DNA from 2 places in the Sphingobium xenophagum genome. Region 2 is predicted to be linked to the other one. Evidence: predicted binding sites of a transcription regulator. Region 2 holds the regulator's gene; the other holds the start of a gene.
The links. Region 2 encodes LexA, which represses DNA repair genes until DNA is damaged. Its sites were predicted from a motif close to GTTCCNCNCTTGTTCT; they were not measured.
Positions count from the first base shown of each region.

Region 1: a site for LexA is predicted at 3,504-3,519, ahead of CJD35_RS05715 (MmcB family DNA repair protein). Genes of this name have one in related genera too.

Region 1 is NZ_CP022745.1:1,176,977-1,184,219, reverse strand. Features, by position in the region: gene trhO (oxygen-dependent tRNA uridine(34) hydroxylase TrhO) at 1-185, shown strand, start outside; gene CJD35_RS05740 (hypothetical protein) at 233-532, opposite strand; gene CJD35_RS05735 (M48 family metallopeptidase) at 537-1,253, opposite strand; gene CJD35_RS05730 (YcgN family cysteine cluster protein) at 1,234-1,659, opposite strand; gene CJD35_RS05725 (SCO family protein) at 1,663-2,316, opposite strand; gene CJD35_RS05720 (ankyrin repeat domain-containing protein) at 2,358-2,984, shown strand; gene CJD35_RS05715 (MmcB family DNA repair protein) at 2,998-3,492, opposite strand; gene CJD35_RS05710 (cell wall hydrolase) at 3,604-4,275, opposite strand; gene CJD35_RS05705 (DUF1491 family protein) at 4,453-4,806, opposite strand; gene CJD35_RS05700 (PaaI family thioesterase) at 4,796-5,266, opposite strand; gene CJD35_RS05695 (PTS sugar transporter subunit IIA) at 5,253-5,720, opposite strand; gene hpf (ribosome hibernation-promoting factor, HPF/YfiA family) at 5,851-6,456, opposite strand; gene dnaQ (DNA polymerase III subunit epsilon) at 6,532-7,233, opposite strand.
Region 2 is NZ_CP022745.1:2,931,817-2,939,059, reverse strand. Features, by position in the region: gene CJD35_RS14335 (sensor histidine kinase) at 1-525, shown strand, start outside; gene CJD35_RS14330 (citrate synthase) at 593-1,879, opposite strand; gene gltX (glutamate--tRNA ligase) at 1,900-3,372, opposite strand; gene CJD35_RS14320 (ComEC/Rec2 family competence protein) at 3,392-5,530, shown strand; gene lexA (transcriptional repressor LexA) at 5,527-6,198, opposite strand; gene CJD35_RS14310 (molybdopterin molybdotransferase MoeA) at 6,324-7,243, opposite strand, start outside.

The DNA.
Region 1 (7,243 bases), 1.3 Mb from region 2:
AAATGCCCGAAGGCGATAGCCGCTGGCAGGGGGATTGCTACGTGTTCGATGAACGGGTGGCGGTGGGCCATGGCCTCAAGGTTGGCGACTATGTGACCTGCCGTGCCTGCGGCCTGCCCTATCCCCGCGATGCGGCCCATGCATGCGCCGCCGACGGATCAGGCGTGTGGCCGCATCGGGGATAGAAACACCCAACTCCGTTCGTTTCGAGCGAAGTCGAGAAACCTGTGCGCTACGTTTCTCGACTTCGCTCGAAACGAACGGCTTTAGGCGCTGTCTCCGTCTCCACCAGTTCCGCAATCTCGAACGCATAGCTTTTCCAGCCCCGCATCCGCGCGCCGTCCTCCGCTGCCCCACGCTTCTTCTTCGCCTCGGCCAGGGAACGGCTATGGCCCCAGAACACTTCCGTCTTGCCATTTTCCAGCACCGCGACGATCCGCCAATAATGGGTGAGGGGGTCCGCCGTCGGCCCGATCGTCTTGACATAGCCGTCCGCCATGGTGGCGGTCAGATAGCGTTTCCGGCGCGCCATCGGCTCAGGCCCGATAGCGGTGCAGCCCCGCCCCGTTGGCGCGCAACCACGCCCGCGCAGGCCGGGGGTCTGCCCCAAGGATTCGCGCATGTGCCGCATGAAAGGCCGCGCTATGATCCATATGCAGCAGATGCGCCAGTTCATGCGCCACGGTCGACCGGCGCACGTCGGGCGGGCAGAGGATCAGCCGCCAGCTATAGCGGATCGCACCGGACGAAGTGCAACTGCCCCAGCGGCTGCGCGGATCGCCCACGCCCACCGACGCGACGATCAGGCCATGTTCGCGCGCCAGTTCCGTCGTTTCGGTCTCCAGCACCGCCCGCGCCCGCGCCACCAGCCAGCGCTGCACCCGCGCGCTGACAGACTCCGCCGCCCCACCGAGCATCAGCCGGTCGTCCGCCAGCCGGATCGTACGCGACGCACCCTCGACCCAGCAGATGCGGACGGCCCGTCCCTCCAGCGGAAATGTCGCGCCATCGTCCAGCAGGGTCATCGCCGGTTGCGCCGCCATTTGCGTACGCACCCAGCCTTCATGCTGCTGCGCCCAGCCCAGTGCGCGCTTCAGGTTCGCCCGCACCGGCATCGACAGGCGCAATTCGCCGCGCGCGCCGTCGATCGTCAGCCGGTAGGCGCGCGCCCGTGCGGACCGGCGCACCCGCACCGGCATCGCCACGCCGTCGATCAGGATCGCGACGTCGGGATCAGATGTCCCGGTCGACAAGATGATTCTCCAGGTCGCCCGCTTCCGCCTCCGCCACGGTCCAGCCGCGCACCGATTCCTGCGCGCGATGCACCGCTTCCCGGTCGCCGCAGACCAGATAATGCCAGTCGGGCAACGGCTCGCCCGCTTCACGCAGGCGATAGGCGCAGGTGCGCGGCAGCCAGCTGATCTGCTTCACCTTGGCCGGGGTCAGCCGCACGCAATCGGGCACGAATTTGCGGCGGTTCCTGTAGCTGGTGCACTGGCCGCTATGGCGGTCGAGCAGGCGGCAGGCGACATTGGTGGGGTAGATATGCCCCGTATCCTCATCCTCCGCCTTGTGCAGGCAGCATTTTCCGCACCCGTCGCACAATGCCTCCCACTGGGCGGCATCCAGCGTGTGGAGAGGCTTTTCCCAGAAGTCCAAGCCCTATTTCACCCATTTCCTGAGGGCAGCCAGCACCTTGTCCGGCGCGCCTTCGTCCACGTTCGGCGTGCCCGGATCATCGACCGGGACCAGCGCAACCGGCTTGCCGTCGGGATCGAACAGATATGGCGTGCGGCTGTGGCTGACCAGATAATCCTTGTCCCCCGGCTTACCGTCCACATTGTAGAGGACGACGAAATCCTTGGCGACCCTGGCGATCTGCTCCGGCGTGCCGGTCAGGCCGATGAGGCGCGGGTGGAAAGCCGCGACATAGGGTTTGAGGACCGCGGGGGTATCGCGCGCCGGATCGACGCTGATGAAGATCGGCTGGACCTTCGCCGCCAGCGCGGGCTGCGCCTTTTCGAACTGGCTGAACGCCTGCATGATGCGTTGCAGGTCGACCGGGCAGACATCCGGGCAATAGGTGTAACCGAAATAGACCAGGCGATACTGGCCCTTGAAATCGTCCCAGCTTCTGGGCTTGCCATCCTGATCGGTCAGGGTGAAAGGCGCGCCGATCCGCGCGCCCGCCAGTTCGCCCTGCGCGCTATCGCCGCTTGATGCGTTCCCGTCCGTCCCCATATTGCACGCAGCCAGCAGGGCCAGCAGCGGCAGGGCGATCGCAATCTTTGCTTTGTTCATGGTGCCGCCAGCCATGCCTTGCTATGGGCCGATTTGCAAATGATACGGGGCAGATGATGAGCAAGACCGGGTTGAGCGCATGGATGGGTCTGGGGCGCGCCGCCGCATTGACGCTGGCGCTGCTGTCCCCGGTCGCCGCGCAGGCGCAATTTTCCGACAATTATAATTTCCTGAAGGCCGTGAAGGATGCCGACGGGCAGAAGGTCACCGACCTGCTGCAAAAGCCCGGCTCCACCGTGGTCAACAGCCGTGACGTCACATCGGGTGAGACCGCGCTGCACATCATCATCGCCCGGCGCGACGCCACCTGGCTCGCCTTCATGCTGGCCAAGGGGGCGAACCCCAATCTGGCCGACAATGAAGGCAACACCCCGCTGATGAAGGCGGTGCAGGGCCGTTTCGAAGAGGGGGCACGCACGCTGATCGCGCGCGGCGCGCAGGTGGACAAAACCAATGGCAGCGGCGAAACCCCGCTGATCCGCGCGGTGCAACTGCGCGATCTGGGGCTGGTCCGGCTGCTCGTGGCGCAGGGCGCCGATCCCGACAAGCGCGATTCCATCGCCGGCATGTCCGCCCGCGACTATGCCAACCGGGACAACCGCACGCCCGGCCTTGCCGAAGCGCTCGCCGCCGCCAAGACCAGCACCACGCCCAAAGGCCCGGTGCAGGGTCCGGTATTCTGAGCTAAAGCCCGGCCTACCAGCCGATCTCGGCCGCATGATCGGGATCGTTGATCGCCGTCAGCCGCCGCGCCGCCCGCCGGGCAAAGCGTAATGTCTCCGCCTTGCGCCGGGCCGCGGCCAATGGCTCGATCGGCGCGGGACGGACCAGTTCGGCGTCATATTGATCCGCGACGATCAGGCCGGTGCGCGCGGGCCACAGCGATTCACTGTCGAACAGCGACAGGTCGAACCCCATCGGCACTGCCCAATAATAGCGGTCGCAATAGTCGAAATAATCGGGCCATTTCATGTCGCCCAGCAAGTCCGCCCGGCTGCACTTGATCTCCACGATCGTCAGCCGCCCCGCCCCGTCGATCGCCATGATGTCGGCGCGCCGCCCGTTGGGCAGCGGCACTTCCATTATGCCGCTCATGTCGTGGCGGAAAAACAGCCGCAACGTCCCCCGCGCCACCGCCAGCGCAGTGCCGTCGGTCAATGGGGAACAGCTTTCGATCGGGGCGCTACTCATGGCGCGACTTTAGAACAAGTCAGGAACAAAAGAAAAGGCCGATTCGGTAGAACCCGAACCGGCCTTTTCATGATCCACCCCAAAGGAAGCGCGCCAATCGCGCGCCGTCGCTCAACGATAGAAGATATGATTGTCGATCATCGCCAGCTTGGCCTTGTCCCAGCCCGGCGAAACGCGGCGGGCGTGGAAGAAAAGGGCGCCTTCGGCCCGGCTGTTCCAGCTGTCGTCCATGGCGATCTGGGCGATGGCGACGGCCTCGCGCCAGGCGTTGCTTTCGATGCGGATCGGCGGCATCCCGTGCCCGCGCACGAAGCTGAACTGGCTGGGCTGATAGACGACGCCGCACAGGCTGTCGGCAAAGCGGCCCGATTTGGCGCGGTTGATGATCACCCGTGCCACGGCCAGCTGGCCTTCCAGGCTTTCGCCCTTGGATTCGAAATAGACCGCTCCGGCCAGGCATTTCATGTCGCCGTCCACGGCTTCGGCGTCGCCATGGGCGTCGACCAGCGCGGCCAGGCTGCTCGCCTGCATGTCGGATTCGGTGGAATAGGTCAGATCGGCCTTGGAGGCCGAAGCCAGCGGCTGCACGATTTCGCGCGGCGCGGCAAAAGTGATTGCGGGCTTCTGTGCGGCCGCAGGCGCTGTCGTCAGCGCGTCGCCGCTGGACAGGGACGCTACCGAATGGATCGACTCACCGGCGATCGACATGTCGGAAGCGGTCACGGCCGCTGTAGCGGACAGCGCAAATGCCACGATGATCGCGGCCCTCAATCGAAAACTCATTATGACTCAAAAACGTGCGGTTCTTGGCCTTGGACGTCGTCTTATACCCATATTCCTTGACGTCTGGCCGCCCCCCGTCTGCGTGTTTACCAAATCCGCCCCCCTTGGACGAATGCAGCAACCTGCGCGTTCAGCGTTGGCGGGGCCTCTGCACGGACCATTGCACTAAGTCAACGATCAGCAGATCGTTTCAGCGGCGAACCGTTCTGCTTCCGGGATATCGAGTTCGATTATCCACAGGTCGGGGTCCGACCTGCGCCGACGCGCCACATAGGTGGCGAGCGCCTCCGGGCCATCCTCCAGGGACGGTCCACAGCGCATCAACGCATAGCCGCCGGCAAAGTTCGATACACGCTCGAACAAACCAGTTTCTTTGCCCTTTTCAAGGACTTGTACCAATATGACGCCGCTCGTTTCGTCGCCCTTGACGATGATCGTGGCAAAGCCGCCAGCCGCATTGGTGCGCCGCACCAGCGCATTGACCAGGATAGCGCTGGTCAGCCGCGCGCCGTCCTGCGACTCAGCCACCATATCCCGGCAGCGATGACAGCGGGAATTGCGACCGCATGAAGGTGCCGGTGCCGCGCCCGACCTCCTCGCCATCGGAATCGATCAGGCTGGCCTCGGCCACATAGACGCGGCGCTTGCCACTGATCCAGCGTCCCTCGGCCCGAATCCGGCCCGGCGCAATTGGCCTGGTGAACAGCAGGTTGAACGCGGTGGTCAGCAGGAATCGGTCACTGACCAGGCTGTTGGCCGCGTAAAAGGCCGCATCGTCCAGCATCTTGAAATAGACGGTGCCGTGGACCGCGCCGGCGGCATGAAACTGGCTTTCATCGACATCGAAATCGATGATGCAACGCCCCGGTTCCTGAATCGCGATATCCGACCGGAACAGCCGGTTGATCGGCGCGGAGCGATAGAGATTTTCCAGCGCACGGAAATGCGCGGTCTCGCCGCTTGCGGGCGTGCCTGCCTCAGGCAGCGTCACGCGCCCCGCCACCGGCCAGCAGCGCGTGCAGCGCCGCGTCCGACTTGGCCCCGCGCAACCGCGCGACCTGATTATCGTCACGCAGATAGCGCGACACCCGCGCCAGCGTCTTGAGATGTTCCGCTCCGCTATCGACCGGCGACAGCAGTGCAAAGACGATGTCGACCGGCGCATCGTCGACCGCATCGAACGGCACTGGCGGATCGAGCAGCACGACCAGCCCGCACATTCGGTCCAGCCCGGCAATCTTGGCATGGGGAATGGCGACACCGCCGCCAAATCCGGTCGAACCCAGCCGTTCCCGCTCGAACAGCGCGTCGCCAACCTCGTCGGCGTCCAGCCCATAGGCGCAGGCCGCGAGCGTCGCGATCTTCTGGAACAACTGCTTCTTGCCGTTTACCGTCAGGCCGGTGGCGAGCGCGTCCGCTGAAACGATGTCGTGGAAATCAACCATGGTCTGTCCGAACCAGCCGAGCCGCGCTCAGCCTGGGGTCTAGATGCGCGGTGATCGGGGAATAGAAAGCCCGGCCCCATAAGCCGCCTGCACCATCAGGTCAACAGGCGGCCCATGGCGACTGGCTGGTTCAGCGCGCCGTCATGCGCGGTTCGACCCAACCGATGGTCCCGTCATGGCGACGATAGACCATGTTGTAGGCCGCGGTGCCGGCATTGACGAACAGCAGCGCATTGGTGTTGCGCAGGTCCAGCATCATCACCGCGTCGGACACGCTGGCTTCGGGAATATCGACGCGCGTTTCCGCAACGATCAGCGGGGAATCCTCGACCTCCTCCTGCTCGTCCGCGGGCGAGGCGAAGATGGTGTAGCCCGCCCCGTCAATATCATCGACGCTCAAGCTGCTGACCCGCTGCGCTTCGGCCGCACTGGCTTGGCTGTGCCGGTCCTTCAGGCGGCGCATATAGCGGCGCAGCTGCTTTTCGATCCGGTCCGCCGCCTGGTCAAAGGACGGATGCGCCTCCTGCGCCTCGCCTGCTCCCTTCAGGATCAGGCCGGTCATCACATGACAGATGATGTCGCAGTGGAAGGCGCCGTGCGGCGCGGGTCGAAAGGTCACATGGGCCGAAATCGTGCGGGAAAAATATTTCTCGGCCATCGCCTCCATGCGGTCTGCGACATGCTGCTTGAGCGCATCGCCCGTGTCGACCTGATGCCCGGAAACACGAATATCCATATGCCTTCTCCTTATTCTTGCCGGGTCGCAGGAAGCGGCCCGGATAAACTGGAGGCACGGACACGGGCCTTTGTGTCAGCCCGCCAGCGCCTCCTCCAGCCAGATCGGCTTGTCCAGGGTCGCGATGAACCTGCCATGCCGTTCCAGCTCCACCGCGCTCGCTGCAAAAACGCGCGCGGGACGAACAGGGCGAACCATGGCGCCAGCGCCAAGTTCCCCGTCGATGGCTGCTTTTTCCTCCTCCTGTGCAAGACCCAGGCCGATCTGACGGCCGCCGGTCAGTTCGATGTAAAGCTGCGCCAGCAATTCGGCGTCCAGCAGCGCGCCATGCTTGATGCGATGGCTGCGATCGATGCCGTATCGGGTGCAGAGCGCGTCCAGGCTGTGCTTAGCGCCCGGATGCAGCGTCCGGGCGATCGCCACCGTGTCGATCATCCGCGTCATCGACACGTCGGGCCGCCCGCACAGCCGCAATTCATGGTTCAGGAAGCCGAAATCGAAGCGCGCATTATGCGCGACCAGCGGGCTATCCTCCAGAAAGGCGAGCAGTTCGTCCACGCCGCTGGCGAACAGCGGCTTGTCCTTCAGGAAAATCGACGACAGGCCATGCACCGCCTCGGCCGCCGCAGGCATGTCGCGCTGCGGGTTGTAATAGGCATGGAAGGTCCGCCCGCTTGGCACGCGATTGATCAGTTCGATGCAGCCGATCTCGACCAGTCGGTCGCCGGAGGCCGGATCGAATCCGGTCGTTTCGGTATCGAAAATAATCTCGCGCATCGCCCTCTTC
Region 2 (7,243 bases):
CGGCATCTGATGGCGCTGGTCGATGATCTGGCCGATTTGCAGGCAATCGACCGACCCGATTTCAGCGTGATCGCAGAAGAGATTGATCTTGCGGATCTGGGTCGCCGCGCTGCCGGGCTGCTGGCGGTCAAGGCGCTCGACCGGAATATCCGCATATCAGCGCCGGACCCGGACGCGACCATGCCCGCGATCGGGGAATTTCGCCGCGTGCTACAGATTTTGGTGAACCTTGTGGGCAATGCGGTGCGCTATTCGCCCGAAGGCAGCGAAGTGCGGATCGTCACCGAATGTGATCATGGCCAGGCGCGGATCATGGTGATCGACCAGGGGCAGGGGGTGGCCGTCGCGGATCGCGAACGGATATTCGAGAAGTTCGAGCGGCTGGGCCGCGACGATTCCGGGGGCAGCGGCCTGGGCCTCTATATCTCCCGCCGCCTTGCCCGCGCGATGGGCGGCGATATTCGCATTGGCGGCGCGCCCGGCGAAGGCGCGCGCTTCATCCTGACATTGCCAGCGGACGATTGATCCCCATGAAAAACGGCGCCCCTTTGACAGGGCGCCGTTCTGCATTTTGCATTGTGGTTGCGCAGGCTTAGCGCTTGTCGACCGGGATATAGTCGCGCTGCACCGGGCCGGTATAGAGCTGGCGCGGGCGACCGATCTTCTGCGCTGGGTCCGAAATCATTTCGTTCCACTGGGCGACCCAGCCGACGGTGCGGGCCAGGGCGAAGAGAACGGTGAACATCTCGGTCGGGAAGCCGATGGCCGACAGGATCACGCCGGAATAGAAGTCCACATTGGGGAAGAGCTTCTTTTCGATGAAATAGGGATCGCTGAGCGCAATCTTTTCCAGTTCGCGCGCGACGTCGAACACCGGGTCGGTGACGCCCATCGTGCGCAGCACGTCCTCGGCGGTCTTTTGCATGACGGTCGCGCGGGGATCGTAATTCTTATACACGCGATGGCCAAAGCCCATCAGGCGGAACGGATCATCCTTGTTCTTGGCGCGGGCGATATATTCGGGAATACGATCGACAGTGCCGATTTCGCGCAACATGTTGAGCGCGGCTTCGTTCGCGCCGCCATGCGCCGGACCCCACAGGCACGCAATGCCAGCCGCGATGCACGCGAAGGGATTGGCGCCCGACGATCCCGCCAGACGAACGGTCGATGTCGATGCATTCTGTTCGTGGTCGGCATGGAGGATGAAAATCTTGTCCATGGCGTCCACGATCACTGGATCGGGAACATATTCTTCCGCGGGCACGGAGAAGGTCATGCGCAGGAAGTTGGCCGTATAGGACAGGTCGTTGCGCGGATAGACGAAGGGCTGCCCTACCGAATATTTATACGCCATGGCCGCGATCGTGGGCATCTTGGCGATCAGGCGATGGCTGGCGATCCTTCGCTGCATCGGATCGTTGATGTCGGTCGAGTCATGATAAAAGGCCGACAGCGCGCCGACGACGCCGCACATGATCGCCATCGGATGCGCGTCACGACGGAAGCCGCGATAGAAGGTCGTGAGCTGTTCATTGACCATCGTGTGGCGCGTGATGGTACGGGTGAATTCGTCCAGTTCCTGGCTGGATGGCAGTTCGCCGTTCAGCAGCAGATAGCTGACTTCCATGAAGCTCGATGCTTCGGCCAGCTGGCCGATCGGATAGCCGCGGTGCAGCAGGACGCCTTCGTCACCGTCGATATAGGTCAGGCCGGATTCGCAGCTCGCGGTGGAGGTGAAACCGGGATCATAGGTAAACATGCCGGTGTTGGCGTAAAGCTTGCGCACATCGATGACCTGCGGACCGACCGAACCGTCCATGACGGCATAGTCCTTGGTCTCTCCTCCGACGGTCAAAGTGGCTTTGTTTTCCGACATATTGTTCTCCATTTATGCCATCAGCCAACCGATGCGTGCCCAACATCGGTCAGCCGTTCCAAGCTCCCCTCTTTCCCCAACAGGAAGAGGACATCAAAAATACCCGGCGAGACGGTGCGCCCGGTGAGTGCCGCCCGAAGCGGCTGCGCCACCTTGCCCAGCCCCAGGCCGGCATCCTCCGCCACGCGGCGAATTGCGTCCTCGATCGCTTCGACCGTCCATGTTTGAACTGGTCTCAAAGCGTCGGCTGTCTTGACCAGCAGCGCGCGCGCCGAGTCGTCTAGCAGAGCCAATGCCTTTTCGTCAAAATCCAGTGGGCAATTTTTGAACAGAAATTCGGCGCCCTCGGCAATTTCATTAAGCGTTTTGGCGCGCGGCTTGAGCGAGGGCATCGCGGCCGTCAATAGCGCCAGGCCGGTGTCCGGCAAGGCGCGATCCAGACGGGCGGCGACGCGCGGCGCGACCAGCGCGGCGAGGCGGGCGTCGTCGGCTTCGCGCAGATAATGGCCGTTCAGATTTTCCAGCTTCTTGATGTCGAAGCGCGCGGGCGATCGGCCGACGCCGCTGATGTCGAACAGCTCGATGGCGCGGTCGATCGGGATAATCTCCTCGTCGCCATGACCCCAGCCCAGCCGCAGCAGATAGTTGAGCACCGCTTCGGGGAGCATCCCCATATCGTCACGATAGGCATCCACGCCCAGCGCCCCGTGGCGCTTGGACAATTTCGCGCCGTCCGATCCGTGGATCAGCGGGATATGGGCATAGACCGGCTCGTCCCAACCCATGGCACGGATGATGCAAAGCTGGCGGAAGGCGTTGTTGAGATGATCGTCGCCGCGGATCACATGGGTGACGCCCATGTCATTATCGTCGACGACGACGGCCAGCATATAGGTGGGCGTGCCATCGGACCGTAGCAGGATCATATCGTCCAGCTCGGCATTCTGTACGACAACACGGCCCTGCACCGCGTCCTCGATCACCGTTTCGCCTTCGCGCGGGGCTTTCAGGCGGATGACGAAAGGCGCGCCTTCAGGCGCTTCTTCGGGCGAACGGTCGCGCCAGCGCCCGTCATAACGCATCGGCTGCTTGGCCGCGCGCTGCTGTTCGCGCAGTTCGGCCAGTTCTTCGGGCGTGGCATAGCATTTATAGGCATGGCCGTTCGCCAGCATCGCGTTGGCGACTTCGGCGTGGCGCGGCGTGCGGGCGAATTGAAACACGGCCGGTTCATCACCGCCCAGACCCAGCCAATCCAGCCCGTCGAAAATGGCCGCCACCGCTTCTTCGGTCGAGCGGGCGCGGTCGGTATCCTCGATCCGCAGCAGGAATTTGCCGCCATGGTGACGCGCGAACAGCCAGTTGAACAAAGCGGTGCGCGCGCCGCCAATATGCAGGAACCCGGTTGGCGATGGCGCGAAACGGGTCACTACCGGCTTGTTCATTCCCGTTGCACTTGCCGTCATATTCGCTGACATTCGTCCTGCCTGTTCCATGAATGCGTCGCCCCCTAGCATGGCTTTTGAGCCACGACAAACCTCCCTTTGGTGGGGGGCTGCGGCGTGGTTGCGCGGGGCGTTTTCGCGGGTGGAAAGCTGGCTGGAGACGGAGCGCGAGCAAATTCCCCTGTGGGTGCCAATCGCGCTGGGCGCGGGCATCGCTGCCTGGTTCCTGCTGCCCGACAGGGCCGGCTGGCTGGCCTTTTGCTGTGGTGCGCTGGCGCTCGCTTGCCTGGGGTCGCTGCTGCCCGATGGCGCGCGGCTGCGGCGCATGATCGTGGCGGGCGGGATGCTGGCCTGCATCGGATGCGCGCTGATCTGGGGGAAAGCGGTGCTGTTGGGGCAGCCGCCGTTGGCGCGGGCGGTCTTTACCGTGGTGACGGGTGAAGTGATGGCGGTTCGGGCGGTTCCCGCGCAACAGATGGTGCGCGCCATGCTGCATCCGGTCGACGCGTCAGGCCTGCCAGCCACGATCCGGGTCAACATAGCCGAGGCGGATGTTCCGGCCGGATTGGGCGAGGGGGCGGTGATCCGCTTTCGCGTCCGTTTAATGCCGCCAGCCCCGCCCAGCGTGCCGGGTGGCTATGATTTTGCCGCGCGTGCCTATTTTCAGGGGATTGGCGCTACTGGCAAGGCGCTCAAACCGATTGACGTCCTACGCCCGTCAACCGCGCCGCCGCCGCTGCGGGCGCGCTTGTTCGCGCATATTCGGGAGCAGGTGGATGGGCCGGCGCAGGGCATTGCCGTGGCGCTGGCGACAGGGGACCAGGGCGCGATTGCGGAGGCCGATGCCGAAGCGATGCGCCGTAGTGGGCTTGCCCACCTGCTCTCGATCAGCGGGTTGCATGTGACGGCGCTGATCGGCGCGGTGATTTTCCTGTTGATGCGGGTGATGGCGTTGAGCCAGCGAGCAGCCCTCGACTGGCCGCTGATGCTGATCGCGGCGGCGGGCGGGGCGCTGGCGGGTATCGGTTATACGCTGCTGACCGGGGCGGAGGTGCCGACGCTGCGGTCCTGCATCGCCGCGCTGCTGGTGCTGGGCGGGCTGGCGCTGGGGCGCGACGCGATCACGTTGCGGCTGGTCGCGGTGGGCGCGCTCATCGTCCTGGCCTTCTGGCCCGAAGCGATGACGGGACCGAGTTTCCAGATGAGCTTTGCCGCCGTTACCGCGCTGGTTGCGCTGGCCGAGCATCCGCGGTTTCGCGCCTTGACCAGCGCGCGGGATGAGGGGTGGGCGCGCAGGGCGGGGCGGGTGCTGGCGGCAATGCTGATGACCGGCATTGTCGTCGAACTGGTGCTGATGCCGATCGCGCTGTTCCATTTTCACAAGGCCGGGATGCTGGGGGCGTTCGCCAATCTCGTCGCCATCCCGTTGACTACCTTTGTCGTGATGCCGCTGGAGGCGCTGGCGTTGCTGTTCGATCTTGTCGGACTGGGCGCCCCCTTTTGGTGGATGACCGCGCAGACGCTGAACCTGTTGCTGCTCATCGCCCATGGCGTCGCCGCCAGTCCAATGGCGACAATGCTGACGCCGGCGGTGCCGTCCTGGCTGTTCGCGCTGATGATCGGCGGGCTGCTCTGGTGTCTGTTGTGGCGCAGCGGGTGGCGCTGGCTGGGCCTTGGGCCCGTGGCGATCGGCGTGACCGGCGTGCTTTGGCTATCACCGCCCGATATTCTGGTGACGAGCGATGACCGCCACGTCGCGGTGCGGACATCGACGGGCGGCATGGCACTGCTGCGCGCGGGCGCAGGCGATTATGTGCGTGACACGCTGGCGGAGAGCGCAGGCTATGACGGGCCGATCGAAGCGATGGCGGACCTGCGGCAGGCGCGCTGCTCGACGGATCTGTGCGCAGTGGGGATGCAGGCGGGCGGGCGGCGCTGGCATGTGCTGGCCACCCGCAGCGACATGCTGGTCGAACGGGCCTTGTTCAGCCGGGAATGTGCCGCCGCCGACATCGTCATTGCCGATCGCGCGCTGCCACGTTGGTGCCGCCCGCGCTGGCTGAAGATCGACCGACGGATGCTGGCGCGAACCGGCGGCATTGCCATCGACCTGGACGATGCGCGGGTCAGTACGGTGAAGATGGCGGGCGACGCTCATCCCTGGATCGTCGCACCGCGCCCTCGCCGCAGCCCGTCATGGCGGCCTTAATTATAACGGCGCAGCAGTCCCGCCAGCTTGCCCTGAATTCGCACCTGTCGCGGATCATAGATTTGCGGTTCATAGGCGCTGTTGGCCGGATCGAGCCGGACGCGCTGTCCTTCGCGGCGGAAATATTTAAGCGTCGCTTCCGCATCGTCGATCAGGGCGACGACGATCTGGCCTTCGCGGGCGACATCAGTGCGCTGGATCAGTGCAAAATCGCCGTCGAGAATGCCCGCTTCCATCATCGAATCGCCCGACACTTCCAGCGCATAATGATCGCCAGCCCCCAGCAGCGCGGCGGGGACGGACAGCATATTCTGCCCCTCCATCGCCTCGATCGGGACGCCGGCGGCAATACGGCCATGCAGCGGGATTTCGATGACGTCATTGGCAGCGATCGGCAGGCTGGGCGCCAGTTGCGGCTTGGCCGGAGCAACCGGCGCAGGGACGCGGTGCATGGCGTCGGGGAGCTTCAACACCTCCAGCGCGCGGGCGCGATTGGGCAGGCGGCGGATGAAGCCGCGTTCCTCCAATGCATTGATCAGCCGGTGAATGCCGGACTTGGATCGCAGGTCGAGTGCATCCTTCATCTCCTCGAAAGAAGGGGATACGCCACCTTCCTCCAGCCGGGTCTGGATGAAACTCAGCAATTCCTGCTGCTTGAGGGTCAACATGCCTGCGGTCCTCCATGGAACGTATAAGGAACACATAGGAAACGGAAGGAGGCGAGTCAAGCGAGCAACAACGGACCGGAAGCGGCGCATCCGGCCATGGGGACCGGGTCCAATCGAACGGTCGATCAGTCCGTCAGGGGCAGGATGGTGACGATGTCGCCTGCGGCTGCGATCGATGAACCGGCAGGGCGAACAATCAGGCAGTCGGCCATAGCCATGGCGGCCGTGGCGGCGCTGTCCTGCGACGTGACGGAGACGATCCCGGCCTCCCCCCGATAGGCGCGCAGATAATCGTCGCGATCGCCGGTCGCGGGTAGCGGCGCGGCAAGGCGCGCCTCGCTCAGGCGCGGGAGCGGCGCGGTCGATCCGGCGCGATGGCGCACCAGCGGCAACAGGAACAGCGTCGCGGTGACAAAGGCCGAGACCGGATTGCCCGGCAGGCCCAAAAATACGGCATCGGCAATGGTACCGGCCATTAGCGGCTTGCCCGGCCGCATCCTGATCTTCCAGAAATCGAGCGTACCCCCCGCCTGCACAAAGGCAGGCCGGACCATGTCATGATCGCCGACGGATGCACCGCCGGTAGAGACGATGATGTCCGCCGACGCCGCGCGTTTCAGCGCAGCCGTCATGGCATCAAGATCATCGGGAACGATGCCCAGATCAACGACGTCGCACGGCAGGGTTGCCAGCATCGCCGCCAGCATGGCCGCATTGGAAGAGGGCAGACTGCCCGCCGGGGTCGGCGCGCCGGGGGGCACGAGTTCGTTGCCGGTCGAGATCAGCGCGACCGTGGGGCGGCGGCCGACGGGCAGCCTCCCATGGCCGCCCAGCACGGCGAGCGCGATGCGCGCGGGTGTAAGGGTAGTCCCGGTGGCGAGCAACAGGGCGTTCGTGGCAAAGTCCGACGCGGCCGGGCGTATGTTGCGCCCGACAGGCAGGGGATCGTCGCTGGCGGTCAGTCGGTCGCGCTCGCGGATGGCATTTTCCTGGATCAGGATCGTGTCTGCGCCAGCGGGCAGGGGCGCGCCGGTGAAGATGCGGC